4 regions of the Roseovarius sp. THAF27 genome follow, and region 1 is predicted to be linked to each of the others. Evidence: riboswitches for the same ligand, from Rfam matches in the RefSeq annotation. Region 1 holds a riboswitch; each other region holds the start of a gene.

Region 1 (3,710 bases):
AGAGGCCGGCGTCGGCGCGCATGTCAAGGACATCACCGCCCGCGCCATGAACGGCGAACTCGATTTCGAGGGTGCCCTTCTGGAACGTGTCGCCCTGCTCAGGGATCTCCCCGAAGACGTCATCGCCGAGGTTCTAGACACCCGCATCACCCTCATGCCCGGCGGCGCCACCTTGCTGGCCACGATGCAGGCCCACGGTGCCTATACCGCCCTCGTGTCGGGCGGCTTCACCGCCTTCACCTCGCATGTCGCCACGCTGCTCGGCTTCGACGAGAACCGCGCCAACACGCTGCTTGTCGAGGATGGCAAGCTCACCGGCGACGTCGCCCGCCCCATCCTCGGGCGCGAGGCCAAGGTGCAGGCGCTCGCCGACATCACCACCCGCCTCAACATTTCCGAAATCGACGTGCTGGCGGTGGGCGACGGGGCCAACGACCTCGGGATGCTCGCCCGCGCAGGCAGCGGTGTGGCACTCCATGCCAAGCCGTCCGTCGCCGCCGAGTGCGAGTTGCGCATCAACCACGGCGATCTCACGGCGCTCCTTTACCTGCAAGGTTACGACCGCAACGATTTCCAGATCCTGTAGGGTGGGCGAAAGCCCACGCATCGTCGGACCATTTCGTCTTTACGTTAATTAACTACTATGTTAATTACGCGTTATGCCCCACCTGACCGACACCTTCGCCGCCCTCTCCGACCCGACCCGCCTTGCCGTGGTCGAGCGCCTGATGGCCGAGGGCGAGCTGCCCGCCGGTCGTCTCGTCGAACAGGCCGATATCAGCGCCCCGGCCATGTCCCGCCACCTCAAGGTGCTGCGGCAGGCCGGGCTGGTCGAACAGCGCATCCAGGGCACCAGCCGGCTCTATTCCGTCCGCCCCGAGGCGCTGAAATCCATCTCCGACTGGACGCTCGATCACCGCGCCTTCTGGCAGGCGTCGATGGACCGCCTCGCCACCCACCTCGCCCTTCAGGACGAGGATTGACTGATGGGCGACGTCCGCATCACCCGCGACTTCCCGGTCACGCCCGCGCGCCTGTTCCGCGCCATCACCCAGCGCGCCGAGGTACTGGAATGGTGGGGCCATGACGGCATGACCCTGCCCGACACAGCCCTCGACTTCACCCGCGAAGGTCCCTGGCATTCCGAGATGCGCGATGCCGACGGCAACCGCTACCGCATGTCGGGGCAGGTGACGCATGTCGACCCGCCGCACAGCGTCGGCTTCACCTGGACATGGCACCTGCCCGAGGGCATGCGCGCCCCCGAAAGCCACGTCACCTTCACCGTCACACCCGCCGCGGGCGGCGCCCGGCTGACCATCGACCACCGCGACCTGCCCGACGACGACCGCGCCGCGCGGCACGAAACCGGCTGGACAAGCGGCCCCATGGTCCGCCTCGCCCGCCATCTGCAAAGCCAACCCCACTGACCCCTGAAAGGAGACCGACACATGCCCAAGTACATCCTCGCCTATCACGGCGGCGGCCGGCCCGAGACCGAAGAAGAGGGGCTCAAGGCGATGAAGGCCTGGGAAAGCTGGCTCGGCGGCCTCGGCGGCAAGCTCATCGACCCCGGCAACCCCGTCGGCATGTCCAAGACGGTCAGCACCGAGGGCATCGCCGACAATGGCGGGTCCAATCCCCTCTCGGGCTATTCCATCGTCGAGGCCGCGGATGACGCCGAGGCCTGCGAGATCGCCCGCGGCTGCCCGATCCTCGATGGCGGCAAGGGCAGCGTCGAGGTCGCCCCGATCGTCGAAATGTAACCCACGCGTCCCGGGCTCGACCCGGGACCTCACCGGCCGTTTCGGGCCGTCAGCCCGCTCTCGACCCGCCGCAGCACCGCGCGGTGCGTCAACCCGGTGCCCCGGCGAAAATCGCACCGTCGCGATACCACCCGGATACCAACACGATACCGACATGCCGTTTTCGGCGATTCCCAACGCCTTAACCTTCCGATTCGCCGATTCACCTTGTCCCGACCCCGGCTTGCCCCTAGGTTCCTGTTGAAACCTCGGGGTGTCGCCCGGCCCGGCCCGGCGACTGAGATGCAGATCGCGAACCCGTTGAACCTGAACCGGCTGAAACCGGCGGAGGGAAGGTCATGCAGCCGCATCGCGCCGCACCCTCCACCGGAACGGAGGATGCCATGAAACACCTTGTTTTCACTGCGGGATTCCTGACCGCCGCCACATCTGCGATGGCCCAGGAGTCAGACCAGACGCCCGAACTGACCGTTTACACCTATGACAGCTTCGTCGCCGAATGGGGCCCCGGCCCGCAGATCGAAAAGGCGTTCGAGGCCACCTGCAACTGCGACCTCACCCTCGTCGGCGTCGAAGACGGCGCAGCTCTCTTGGCCCGCGTCCGGTTGGAGGGGCAAAATACCGACGCCGACATCGTCCTCGGTCTCGACACCAACCTCGTTGCCGCGGCCAAGGAAACCGGCCTTTTTGCCGAGCACGGCCAGTCGCCCAAACTCGATCTGCCGATCACCTGGGAAGACCCGGTGTTCCTGCCCTACGACTGGGGCCACTTCGCCTTCGTCCACAATAAAACTCTTGAAGCGCCCAGCAATTTCAAGGCTCTGGCCGACAGCGACACCTCGATCGTCATCCAGGATCCGCGCTCGTCCACCCCCGGCCTCGGCCTGCTGATGTGGGTCAAGACCGCCTATGGCGACGAGGCCCCGGCGATCTGGGAGGGGCTCTCGGACAACATCGTCACCGTCACCAAGGGCTGGACCGAAGCCTACGGCCTCTTCCTCGAAGGCGAGGCCGACATGGTGCTGTCCTACACCACCTCGCCCGCCTATCACCTGATCGCCGAAGAGGACGACACCAAGACCGCCGCCACCTTCGACGAAGGCCATTACATGCAGGTCGAGGTGGCCGGCAAACTGGCCTCCACCGATCAGCCGGAGCTGGCCGACCAGTTCCTCGCGTTCATGCTGACCCAGGACTTCCAGTCGGTCATTCCCACCACCAACTGGATGTATCCCGCCGTAGAACTCGATGACGGTCTGCCCGACGGGTTCGAGACACTCGTGCAACCGGAAAAATCCCTGCTTCTCAGCGCCGAAGAGGCCGCCGCCGCCCGCGATGCGGCGCTCGATGAATGGCTGAACGCGCTCAGCCGCTAAGCGCCAGACCGGGGTGGAGCGCCGCCGCCCTCGTGGCGGCGCTCATCTTCGGGGCGCTGCTGGCCGTGGCCTTGCGCGCCGAAACCGGGCGCGGCTTCACCGCCGCCGACTGGGCCGCCCTGCGCTTCACGCTGGTGCAGGCCACCCTCTCGGCGCTTTTCTCGGTTCTGCTGGCCGTCCCCGTCGCGCGCGCCCTCGCCCGCCGCCGGTTCCGGGGCCGCAGCCTGCTGATCGCGCTTCTGGGTGCCCCGTTCATCCTGCCGGTGATCGTCGCCGTCCTGGGCCTGATCGAGGTTTTCGGCCGTGGCGGCTGGGTCAGCGCAGCGCTTGGCACGCTCGGCCTGCCGCCGGTTCAGATCTACGGCCTGCACGGCGTGGTCCTCGCGCATGTGTTCTTCAACCTGCCGCTGGCCACTCGCCTTGTCCTGCAAGGCTGGCAGGAGATCCCTGCCGAACGTTTCCGTCTTGCCACGCTTCTGGGCATCGACGGCTGGTCGATGTTCCGGGTGATCGAACTGCCCATGCTATTGCGCCTGATCCCCGGCGCCTTCACCGTGATCTTCGCCAT
Region 2 (3,710 bases), 1.5 Mb from region 1:
GGTATTGACCGCAAGTTTCATTTGCAGGGCGCCGGGTACGGTGCCGCAGTCGAAGAGCTGTTTGCAGATCGGCGAGAGCATGGGGCGCAGGCGTTCGACCTCCTCGGGAGGTCCGGCCAGCATGCCGACGAGTTGGCCTGCCTCCGCCGGCTTTCGAGAACCAGAGACCGGCGCCTCGACAAAGCGGCCGTCGGCGGCGGCGATATCCTGTGACAAGCCCTGGGAGTATTTCGCGGAGGTCGTGCCCATCGACACGATGCAATGCCCGGCGACACGATGCGTGAAAGCCTCGGTGTCGCGGCCCAGAACGGCATCGGTCGCGGCCTCGTTTTCCAGCATCAGAAGCACCGTGGTGCATTGGGCGAAGAGGTCGTCCACATCGGCTGCCACCTTGGCCCCGGCCTCTCTCAACGGGGCGGTTCGTTCCGCCGTCCGGTTCCAGACCATCAGGGACTGTCCGGCGCGGCGCAGGTTCAGCGCCATAGGTTCGCCCATGGTGCCCAGGCCGATGAAGCCGATTTGTTCTCCTGATGCCATGACTGTCTCCCGTTTCCGCGGGACCCAAGCTAGCCGAGCTCAATCATTCTGAATAACGAAATGAATGAAACCGTGGGTTTCAATATTCGGATATGTGAGTTTGCTGCAGAGGTTGAAGACTCTGCATTTCACCAGCAGCCTGCCGCCTCTCACCCGGGGGGCTCTGCGCCGGGGGCGATGGTGGTGCGCCTCCGCGACAGGGCGGCAGACACCGCCCGGATGATCGAGACGGCGCGCGCGCTGAAATCCGCGCTGGCCTTCAGCCCAGGCGCGCGGGGCGTCGCCGTGGTTTCGGCCATCTGCGGACAGCTGGACCCAGAGGCCGCCGCCTGCCGCTCAGGAACAGGATCGACACCCTAGGCGCCTGACGCCCAGAGCGCATGGAAGTGATGCACCGGCCCGTGACCGTGGCCCACGTTCAGCGTGTCGCTTTGGGCAAGCGCGGCGTGCAGATAGGCCTTGGCGCGGGCCACTGCCTCGGGCATGTCGTGATGCGGCAGAAGCGCGGCGATGGCCGAGGAGAGGGTGCAGCCGGTGCCATGGTCGTTGGTCGTTGTGATGCGCAGGGCCTTCAGTGCCCGGGTGCCCTCGGGTCCGGCCAGCAGGTCGGTGCTGTGCTCGCCCTTCAGATGCCCGCCCTTGAGCAGCACGTAATCGGAGCCAAGTGCCATGAGCTCGGGCAGGGCGGCTTGCATCGTCTCGGCGGTCCAGTCGTCTTCGCGGCCCAGTAACACGGCGGCTTCGGGCAGATTCGGGGTGATGACGCGGGCCAGCGGCACGAGCGCCTCGCGCACGGCCGAGACCGCTTCCGGGTCGAGCAGGGCATGGCCGCTCTTCGCGACCATCACCGGATCGAGCACGATGTTGTCTGCCCCGTGATGGCTCAGCCTGTCGGCCACGGCCTCGGCAATCCCGGCATTTGCGATCATCCCGATCTTCACCGCGTCGACGCGCACGTCGTCCAGTACCGCGTCGATCTGGGCGGCGACGAAATCGGGGTCCAGCGCCTGGAAGCAGCGAACACCTTGTGTGTTCTGCGCGACCACCGCGGTGATGGCGGAACAGGCATAGGCGCCAAGCGCGGACATGGCCTTGATATCGGCCTGGATGCCTGCGCCGCCTGAGGGGTCGGTGCCCGCGATGGTCAGGACATTGGCAATCATGACGGCACCTCTGACATCAACGCGGCGGCCTCATGCGCGACCTCGGCCACATCGAGGCTCAGGGCGAGGCTGGTTCCCTTGAGGGCTTTAAGATCGACCCAACGCGCCTCCAGCGCGTCGTCCCCTCCAACCGGCTCTCCCGCCGTCCATCGGAACAGCACGGCGATCAGGATGAAGTGCCGGCGCAGGGTGCCGGCGGGGCCGAGGTCAAACGCGTCAACTGCGGTGAACACGCGGAGCGGCTCGGCGGAAACGCCGGTTTCCTCCGACAGTTCTCTGGTTGCGGCCTCGAACAGCGTTTCGCCGTGGTCGATCTTTCCGCCCGGAAATCCCCATCGTCCCGCGTCGGGCGGATTTGCGCGGCGAACAAGAAGGACCTGGTTGTCGCGTATGACGGCGGCGATGGTCGCCGAAATCGGGCGGTGGACTGTCGATGGAGATGGCAAGGCGGCCTCGTCATGCTGAGGCCGGCAAGGGCAAGAGAGCGCTGCGATCCTGTCCCTTCGCCGGCATGATCCGGATCAGGTTCAAAGGGTCACCGCGATGCCCAACGATCCTGCGACCGAAGCGCCAGCGATATCTCAGCCCCTTGTCGGGACACCCCTAGGTGGTTCCGAGCCTATCAGGATGGTGCACGAAATCAACGCCTCCCGCGCTGTAAATTGCCGGGTCCAGATGCCTGAGGGTCTCTTCCCGCAGCACTTGCGCAAGTCTTTCGGCAAAACGCGACAGGTTTGGCGCCCGCAACAGGCGCACCTCGATATTCGGCAACTCCGGCAGGCCGAGCTCCGCGCCGACACAGGCGATATCCTCCGGCCTGCCGTGATCCGTGCGCACGGCTATGCCCAGACCACTGCGCAGGCCGGCCCAGACGGCGGGCAGGCTGGGCGTGGTGAGCGCGGCGCGCCAGCGCGTCCGGCTGTGGTCAAGCGTGGCAAGCGTTGCCTGCCGAAACAGGCAAGGGTGGTTGAACATGATGAGGGGGAGGGGGGCGGCAACGGCGACCTCCGGCAGATCGCGATGCGCCAGCCAGTGCATGGGGCATTCGCACAGGGTTTCGCCTTCGGTCGGGCTGCCGGGCCGGAAAAAGGCGATCGCGGCGTCGATGCGCCCGGCACGGACCTCTTCGGCGAGCCTGTGGTTTTCCCCGGCCTGCACGTCGACATGCACGTTTTCCACGTCCTGTCCGAACCTGCCGAGTGTCGCAGGCATCACGTCATCGAAGAAATCCTGCGGCAGGCCGAGCCGCACGGAGGCCTTGCCTGCCGCCGCGCCGACCGAGAGCGCGGCTTCGTCGTTCAGCGCGACGATACGCCGGGCATAGGCGATGAAAGCCTCGCCCGCTTCGGTCGGCACGAGGCCGCGTCCCTTGCGAACGAACAGAGTTGTGCCCGCCTGCTGTTCCAGCTTCTTGAGGTGCATGCTGACGGCGGATTGCGAGCGGCCGAGTTGCACGGCAGCGCGCGCGAAGCTTCCCAGATCCGAGCCAACGACGACCGTACGGAGCGCGTCCATGTCAAAGCTTGGCATTGGTTCCGATTCTCGAATTATAGGGTTTCGATCTATTTGATTTTCTTAAGTCATAGCCTTGGATACCCTACCGTTCAAGAGGATGCTCTCCGGCAGGACGCGATTTTGCGGCAGTCGAAGGAGAGCTTAAGGGCCAGAACCAAGATGATCGGAAATACCCTGATACTCATCGCGGCCGCCCTGCCGCTCATGGGCAGCCCGGGGCCGGCCACGATCAGCTTGGCGAGTCTGGGCGCTGCATTCGGGTTTTGGAACGCCCTGCCGTATCTCATGGGCATAATACTCGGAACCATCGTGGTGCTGGCGATCATCGCGACCGGCGTGACCGGGGTCATGTCTTCCGAGGCCTGGTTGCTGGTGGTCCTCCGCATTGCTGCGGTGGCCTATATTCTTTACCTGGCGTGGAAGATCGCGACGGCGCCTGTCGGGCAAGCGCCGACTGGCGCCGGTGGTCGTTCGGGCGTTGTCATAGGGTCGTTT
Region 3 (3,710 bases), 2.1 Mb from region 1:
CTCCGCCTCGTCCACCGGCACGTACAAATCCCCGCCTTCGCGGAACTTCGCGGCCATCTTCTCCATCCCTTCCTTCTGCGCCTCGGCGCGGATGTCATGGCTGATCCGCATCGAGCAGAATTTCGGCCCGCACATCGAGCAGAAATGCGCAACCTTGTGCGCCTCCTTGGGCAGGGTCTGGTCGTGGAACTCGCGCGCCGTCTCGGGGTCCAGCGACAGGTTGAACTGGTCCTCCCAGCGGAACTCGAACCGGGCCCGTGACAGCGCATCGTCGCGCCGCTGCGCCCCCGGCAGGCCCTTGGCAAGGTCCGCCGCATGGGCCGCGATCTTGTAGGTGATCACACCCGTCTTCACATCGTCCCGGTCGGGCAGGCCCAGATGCTCTTTCGGCGTCACGTAGCACAGCATCGCGCAGCCGAACCAGCCGATCATCGCCGCCCCGATCCCGCTGGTGATATGGTCGTACCCTGGCGCGATATCCGTGGTCAGCGGTCCCAGCGTATAGAACGGCGCCTCGTGACAGCATTCCAGCTGCTTGTCCATGTTCTCCTTGATCTTGTGCATGGCCACATGGCCCGGCCCCTCGATCATCACCTGGCAATCCTTGGCCCAGGCGATCTGTGTCAGCTCCCCCAGTGTCTCCAGCTCGGCGAACTGCGCCTCGTCATTGGCATCCGCGATGGACCCGGGCCGCAGCCCGTCGCCAAGGCTGAACGACACGTCATAGGCCCGGCAAATGTCGCAGATTTCCTCGAAATGCTCATACAGGAACGACTCGCGGTGATGGTGCAGGCACCACTTGGCCATGATCGACCCGCCGCGCGACACGATGCCCGTCACCCGGTCCACCGTCATCGGCACCATGTGCAGCCGCACGCCCGCATGGATGGTGAAATAATCCACCCCCTGTTCCGCCTGTTCGATCAGCGTGTCGCGGAACACCTCCCAGGTCAGGTCCTCGGCAATGCCGTTCACCTTTTCCAGGGCCTGGTAGATCGGCACGGTCCCGATCGGCACCGGGGAGTTGCGGATGATCCATTCGCGCGTGTTGTGGATGTTGCGCCCCGTAGAGAGGTCCATCACCGTATCGGCACCCCAACGGATCGCCCAGACAAGTTTATCGACTTCCTCCTCCATCGAGGATGTCACGGCGGAGGTGCCCATGTTGGCATTGATCTTCACCAGGAAATTGCGCCCGATGATCATCGGCTCGCTCTCGGGGTGGTTGATATTGGCCGGAATGATCGCCCGGCCCGCCGCAACCTCGTCACGCACGAATTCGGGCGTCACGTAATCGGGGATATTGGCCCCCCAGTCATTGCCGTCGCGGGCTTCGGCCACGACCTCGCGCATCTGGTTCTCGCGGATCGCGATGAATTCCATCTCCGGCGTCACGATGCCCGCACGGGCATAGGCCAGCTGAGTGACTGGTTTGCCGTCCTTGGCCCGCATCGGAGCGGCGATTTTGGGAAATTCCGGCGTCAGGCGGTCGCCTTCGACGAAACCGTTATCCTCGGGCTTCACATGACGGCCCTCGTACTCTTCGACATCGCCACGCGCCTCGATCCAGTCGCGGCGCAGGCGGGGCAGGCCCTCGCGGATATCGGTCAGCACGTTCGGATCGGTATAAGGCCCTGAACTGTCATAGACGGGCAGGGGGTCTTCGCCGGACGTGGGATGCACGGAGATCTCGCGCATCGGCACGCGGATATCGGGGTGTTGCGTGCCTTTCACGTAGATCTTGCGCGACGCGGGCAACTCGCCCGTGGTGATCTTGGGATTGGGTACGTTCATTTTGGCGCTCCTCAAGCGGTTACTCGAAAAGACACCAGATGAGTCGTGGCTTGGGGGAAACGCGGGGACGATGCGCCCCGTCTTCGGACGACAACCCGGGCGGGCCGGGGATGCGATCCTAGCTTCCTACGCCAGTGTCAACTGGGTCAGGTTCAAAGGGTCGCGTCACCGGGCATATGCCCTCGTCAGCCTCTCAGTCCCCTGGGCGGGACCCCCCTGCGTAAGCGGGAGGCTAGCGAAGCGTCGCCGTGATTTCAACGGATATTCGGAAAAAGCTGCGGCGGGTTTCGGATCAGACCGGCACGTCGTCGTAATTGCGCCGGGTCGTGGGGGTGGTGTCCTTGATATCGACCCGCAACGCCACGCCCATCATCTCCATCATCCGTCGCGTCTCTTCGGTGTAGTCCGTGAACGCCTTCTTCATGAAATCGCTCTGCACCTGCATCAGCTCCTGCGGCGTCCTGCAGGCCAGCATCGCGCGCTGCGCCTCCAGGTCCTTCTCCAGCCGCTCGGTCACAAAGCGCATGCTCTCCTGCATCATGTCGAACCACGCCGTCGTGGCCACGGGGCTGAACGCGGCCATCGCCGCGACCATGCCGGCATGGGCCGGGTCGGTCGCGTCCGGGGTTTCGGTGGTCTTTTTCGTCGATTTCGCCATTTGCGCCACTCCTTCCGAGCTTCGGCAAAGGCCGCGGTGGCGCGGTCTTTGCGGGAATGTCGTCCGATCTGGCACACCACACCGAAACATGCGCCTCGCGCCATTCGGAACTGTAACAATTATATGACGTAGCCGGCCCGAGGTACAGCGCAACCGGGCCGCTGGGGGCCGCGCCGTTGTCGCACCCCCCGTGCGGCTCAGCCCTTGCGCACCCGGTAAAGCGTGGCCGTCCCGTCTTCGACCGTCTCGATCAGCTCATGCCCCGCCTCGGCGCAGAAATGCGGCACGTCGATCACCGCCGCCGGATCATCCGCCCGCAGCACGATCACGTCGCCGGTGCCCAGCGGCTTCATCCGCTTGCGCAGCTTCAGCACGGGCAGGGGGCACAAGAGCCCCACGGCGTCGATGATCTCAGGTTCGCTCATGGCTCGGGAGGTAATCCAACCGTTACAGCCTGTCCACCGAGATGTGACCGCCCCGTGACGCCGCGTCGCGTGACGCCCCCTTCGTTTTGCAATACACGGGGGTCCATGTTCGGAATCGATCTCATAGACGCCACCCTGATCCCCGCCATGGCCATCGCGCTGGTGGCCGGCGTCTTCTCGTTTCTCAGCCCCTGCGTGCTGCCCATCGTTCCGCCTTACCTCGCCTACATGAGCGGCGTCACCGTCACCGACCTGCAAACCGCGCAAACGTCCCGCAACAAGGCGATCCTGCCCGCACTCTTCTTCGTGCTGGGCCTGTCGACCGTGTTTCTTCTGCTGGGCTTCGCCGCCTCGGCCATGGGCCGTGAGCTGCTGCAATACCAGGACTGGTTCAACACCGCCGCGGGCCTCATCGTGATGATCTTCGGCCTGCATTTCCTGGGCATCTTCCGCATCGGCATCATGGACCGCGAGGCCCGGCTCGACGTGGGCGACAAGGGCGGCACCAGTTTCGGCGCCTATATCCTCGGCCTCGCCTTCGCCTTCGGCTGGACCCCCTGCATCGGACCGCAGCTCGGCGCGATCCTGTCGCTCGCCGCCTCCGAGGCCTCGGTCACGCGCGGCACGCTGCTGCTCGCGGTCTATGCCGCGGGCCTGGGCATCCCGTTCCTGCTCGTGGCCGCCTTCCTGCCGCGCCTTTCCGGGCTCATGGCCTGGATGAAACGCCACATGGACCAGATCGAGCGTATCATGGGGCTCCTGCTCTGGACCATCGGCCTGCTGATGCTGACCGGCGGGTTCGCCGCCTTCTCCTACTGGCTGCTCGAGATGTT
Region 4 (3,710 bases), 340 kb from region 1:
GACAATTCCGAGCTTTACGAATTCGAGATCACCGGCTTCGAACTGCTCGAGACGGGGGTGCGCTATGACTAACCCCTCGATCCTCCGAACCGGCTTCGACACAAGGCCCATCGAGATGCAGCCGATGTGGGCCCTCATGTTCCAGGCGCCCTCGGAAGACGTCGACCGCATATTCGACGCCGTGACACAGGTCGCGCCCCTGACCCAGGGCAAGACCGACCGCAACGGCTATCGCGCCCCCGGCGGGCTGGAATATTACCGCCCCCGGGAAGGCACCCCGACAGGCGCCGAGGACGACACGCGCCACCGCCCCGGCGTCGACGAGATGCGCTTCTTCCTGCCCCGCGACCCCGCCATGTTGACCGCGGTGATCGAGGCGATCTACGCGGTCCACAGCTACTACGAACCGGTCATCACCGTGACGGATGTGCTGCGCAGCCAGTGCAAGGGCCTCGACGACAGCGACAATCCCCACCGCTGGTGGAACAGGGACGGTGACTGGAAAACATCGCCCACGTAGGGTGGGGTTCCACCCCACCTTCACCGACCCCCGCCTTCACCAATCCGGCCACAGCCCCGCGAAATGATGCGTCGGCCCGTGCCCCGACCCCACCTCCAGCGCCCCGGCCCCGGCAATCGCCCGCGCGACATAGGCCTTCGCCGCCCGCACCGCCTCGGGCAGGGCCACGCCCCGCCCGATCCGCGCCGCCAGCGCCGCCGACAGGGTGCATCCCGTCCCGTGGGTGTTCCGCGTCGCCATCCGCGCGCCCTCGAACCAATGCACGCCGTCCGCATCGGCCAGCACGTCGGGGCTGTCCTCGCCCTCCAGGTGCCCGCCCTTCAGCAGCACCGCACTGCAGCCCAGCGCCCGCAGCGCCTGGGCCTGCTCCGCCATCGCGTCCCGCGTCACCGCCTCGTCGCAGCCCAGCAGCACCGCCGCCTCCGGCAGGTTCGGCGTGATGACGTGCGCCTTCGGCACCAGCGCCTCGCCCAGCGCCGCCACCGCGTCCTCGGCCAACAGCGATGCGCCGCCCTTGGCCACCATCACCGGATCCATCACCACCGGCACGTCCGGCAAGGCGTCCGCCACCGCGCGGGCGATCTCTGCCGTGGCGATCATCCCAATCTTCACCGCGTCGATCCGCACATCCTCGGCGACGGCCCGGACCTGGTCGGCCACGAACTCCGGCGGCACCAGGTGCACCCCCTGCACACCCCGCGTGTTCTGCACCGTCAGCGCGGTCAGCGCCGCCATCCCGTAGGCGCCGTTCGCCGAAATCGCCTTCAGGTCCGCCTGCACCCCGGCCCCGCCCGACGGGTCCGACCCTGCGATCGACAGGATGTTGGCGATCCCGCCGCTGTCCGCGTGAAATGTCCTGGGGGTCATCCGGCTCCTTTCGCGGCGCGCGAAAAGCAGGGGTCCGACCGGGTCCGGTCCCGCCTTCCTCCGCCAGCATGATCTGGGTCAGGTTCAAAGGGTGCATCTCAGCCCGAAGGCGCCCCTGGCTCGTGCCGGACGATAGGCGCGCTGGCCCGCCTGTCAACCGCAACCGCACCCGCGCAACGCACGCTTCGTTGATCCGGCCACCTGCAAAAAACCGCACCGTCGCGATACCACCCGGATACCGACGCGATACCGACGTCCGGATCTGCCCTCCCGGGGCCCGTTAACCTCTCGATTCGCTTCAGGGGGTTGGAAGCCTTCGCCGCAGGGGCTATCTTGCTCTCTTGCACCGCCCGGAAGGCAGAACTCGACATGGTCAAGCCCAAGATCAATCCGAACTACAAGGTCGTCGCCGAGAACCGCAAGGCGCGGCACGACTATGCCATCGAGGACGATCTGGAATGCGGCATGGTCCTCGCCGGGTCCGAGGTCAAGTCCCTGCGCCAGAAGACGTCCAACATCGCCGAAAGCTATGCTGCGGTCGAGGATGGCGAACTGTGGCTGGTCAACAGCTACATCGCGCCCTACGAACAGGCCGTGCCGTTCGGCCACGAGGACCGGCGCAAGCGCAAGCTCTTGGTTTCGCGCAAGGAAATGGCGCGCCTGTGGAACGAGACCCAGCGCAAGGGCATGACCCTCGTGCCGCTGGTGATGTATTTCAACGACCGTGGCATCGCCAAGATCAAGATCGGCATCGCCAAGGGCAAGAAGAACACCGACAAGCGCCAGACCGAGGCCAAGCGCGACTGGAACCGCCAGAAGCAGCGGCTTTTGCGCCACGGTATGTAAACGCTTCGGATTCCACCCTCTGCGGGTGCCGCCCGTTTTGCTATCCTCCCTTAGTTCCCGGCGCGACGCGCGGGACTGCACGGGGGACCGGGAAGCATGGACTTACTGATCAGCCTCATTGCCGGCGCCATCGGCGGCAACATCGCCGGCGGCCTTGTGCCCCGCCTCAACCTCGGACTCCTGATCAATTCCCTTGCCGGCAGTCTGGGTGGTCTTATGGGGGGCCATGCCCTTGCTTTGCTGGGCTTTGGCGGGCTTGCGCAGACAGCGCCCGATAGCGTGTCCCTCGACCCCACGGCCCTGACCACGCAACTGGCCGCGGGCGGCCTGGGCGGCGGCGCGTGCCTGCTGGCCGTGGGTCTTCTGCGCAATCTTCTGACCCGCTGACCCGCCGCAGCGCCTGCCCCCTCCGCTTGCACTGTCCGGCGTCCCGCGCTACGTCACTGTCAACGGTTTCAGGGGGCTGTCATGGCAAACGACGATCCGAAAACATTGGTATCCACCGATTGGCTGGCGGCGCATCTGGGCGACCCGGACCTGCGGATCCTCGATGCCACCTATTTCCTGCCCGGCGTCGACCGCGATGCCAAGGCGGAATACGAGCAGGCCCACATCCCCGGCGCACGCTTCTTCGATATCGACGATATCTCGGACCACCGTTCGGACCTGCCGCACATGGCCCCCCCGGTGGAAAAGTTCATGTCCCGCATGCGCCAGATGGGCGTGGGTGACGGGCACCAGGTGGTGGTCTACGACACCCACGGTCTCTTTTCGGCGGCCCGCGTCTGGTGGCTCTTCCGCCTGATGGGCCAGACCGAAGTCGCCGTCCTGGACGGCGGCCTGCCCAAGTGGCTGGCCGAGGGCCGCCCGACCGAGGACCTGCCGCCGATGATCCGCGACCGGCACATGACCGTCCGGCGCGAGGCGCACCGGGTCAAGGACGTCACGCAGGTCGCCGCCGCCTCCAAGCTGGGCGACTACACTATCCTCGACGCCCGTGCGCCCGGACGGTTTCGCGGCGACGAGCCCGAACCGCGCCAGGGCCTGCGGGCCGGGCACATCCCCAATTCCCGCAACGTCCCCTACAGCTCCCTGCTCAACGATGACGCCACGATGAAATCCCCCGACGAACTGCGCGCGATCTTCGAAGCGGCCGGTGCGGACTTGTCGAAACCCGTCATCACAAGCTGCGGCTCTGGCGTGACCGCCGCGGTGATCAACCTTGCGCTGGAACGGATCGGCAAGACCGACCACGCGCTTTATGACGGATCATGGACCGAATGGGGCGCCTTCCCCACCGTCTCCGTCGCAACCGGAGAAGCCTGATGTTCGAACACCTCAAGGAACAACCCGCCGACAAGATCCTCGCATTGATGCAGGCCTACAAGGACGATCCGCGCGACACCAAGATCGACCTCGGCGTCGGCGTCTACAAGGATGCCGAAGGCCGCACGCCGATCATGCGCGCCGTCAAGGC

Evidence for each region. Region 1 has a riboswitch for thiamine pyrophosphate ahead of thiB (thiamine ABC transporter substrate binding subunit). Riboswitches for the same ligand answer to the same signal wherever they lie in the genome.
Region 2: it holds a riboswitch for thiamine pyrophosphate, as region 1 does, so the genes downstream of both, FIU89_RS11935 (NUDIX hydrolase) here and thiB (thiamine ABC transporter substrate binding subunit) in region 1, are expected to answer to the same signal.
Region 3: it holds a riboswitch for thiamine pyrophosphate, as region 1 does, so the genes downstream of both, thiC (phosphomethylpyrimidine synthase ThiC) here and thiB (thiamine ABC transporter substrate binding subunit) in region 1, are expected to answer to the same signal.
Region 4: it holds a riboswitch for thiamine pyrophosphate, as region 1 does, so the genes downstream of both, thiD (bifunctional hydroxymethylpyrimidine kinase/phosphomethylpyrimidine kinase) here and thiB (thiamine ABC transporter substrate binding subunit) in region 1, are expected to answer to the same signal.

Annotation. Positions count from the first base shown of each region.
Region 1 covers NZ_CP045393.1:3,933,183-3,936,892, forward strand. The annotation lists gene serB (phosphoserine phosphatase SerB) at 1-586, shown strand, start outside; gene FIU89_RS19475 (helix-turn-helix transcriptional regulator) at 660-983, shown strand; gene FIU89_RS19480 (SRPBCC domain-containing protein) at 987-1,430, shown strand; gene FIU89_RS19485 (YciI family protein) at 1,452-1,766, shown strand; TPP riboswitch at 2,006-2,116, shown strand; gene thiB (thiamine ABC transporter substrate binding subunit) at 2,150-3,142, shown strand; gene FIU89_RS19495 (thiamine/thiamine pyrophosphate ABC transporter permease ThiP) at 3,118-3,710, shown strand, end outside.
Region 2 covers NZ_CP045393.1:2,395,020-2,398,729, reverse strand. The annotation lists gene FIU89_RS11950 (NAD(P)-dependent oxidoreductase) at 1-537, opposite strand, end outside; gene FIU89_RS22475 (hypothetical protein) at 721-897, shown strand; gene thiD (bifunctional hydroxymethylpyrimidine kinase/phosphomethylpyrimidine kinase) at 894-1,700, opposite strand; gene FIU89_RS11935 (NUDIX hydrolase) at 1,697-2,146, opposite strand; TPP riboswitch at 2,181-2,315, opposite strand; gene FIU89_RS11930 (LysR substrate-binding domain-containing protein) at 2,304-3,215, opposite strand; gene FIU89_RS11925 (LysE family translocator) at 3,375-3,710, shown strand, end outside.
Region 3 covers NZ_CP045393.1:1,832,670-1,836,379, forward strand. The annotation lists gene thiC (phosphomethylpyrimidine synthase ThiC) at 1-1,794, opposite strand, end outside; TPP riboswitch at 1,901-2,022, opposite strand; gene FIU89_RS09085 (phasin family protein) at 2,087-2,452, opposite strand; gene FIU89_RS09090 (sulfurtransferase TusA family protein) at 2,650-2,877, opposite strand; gene FIU89_RS09095 (cytochrome c biogenesis CcdA family protein) at 2,983-3,710, shown strand, end outside.
Region 4 covers NZ_CP045393.1:76,133-79,842, reverse strand. The annotation lists gene FIU89_RS00390 (hypothetical protein) at 1-72, shown strand, start outside; gene FIU89_RS00385 (hypothetical protein) at 65-520, shown strand; gene thiD (bifunctional hydroxymethylpyrimidine kinase/phosphomethylpyrimidine kinase) at 557-1,387, opposite strand; TPP riboswitch at 1,426-1,514, opposite strand; gene smpB (SsrA-binding protein SmpB) at 1,757-2,233, shown strand; gene FIU89_RS00370 (hypothetical protein) at 2,330-2,620, shown strand; gene sseA (3-mercaptopyruvate sulfurtransferase) at 2,702-3,559, shown strand; gene FIU89_RS00360 (amino acid aminotransferase) at 3,559-3,710, shown strand, end outside.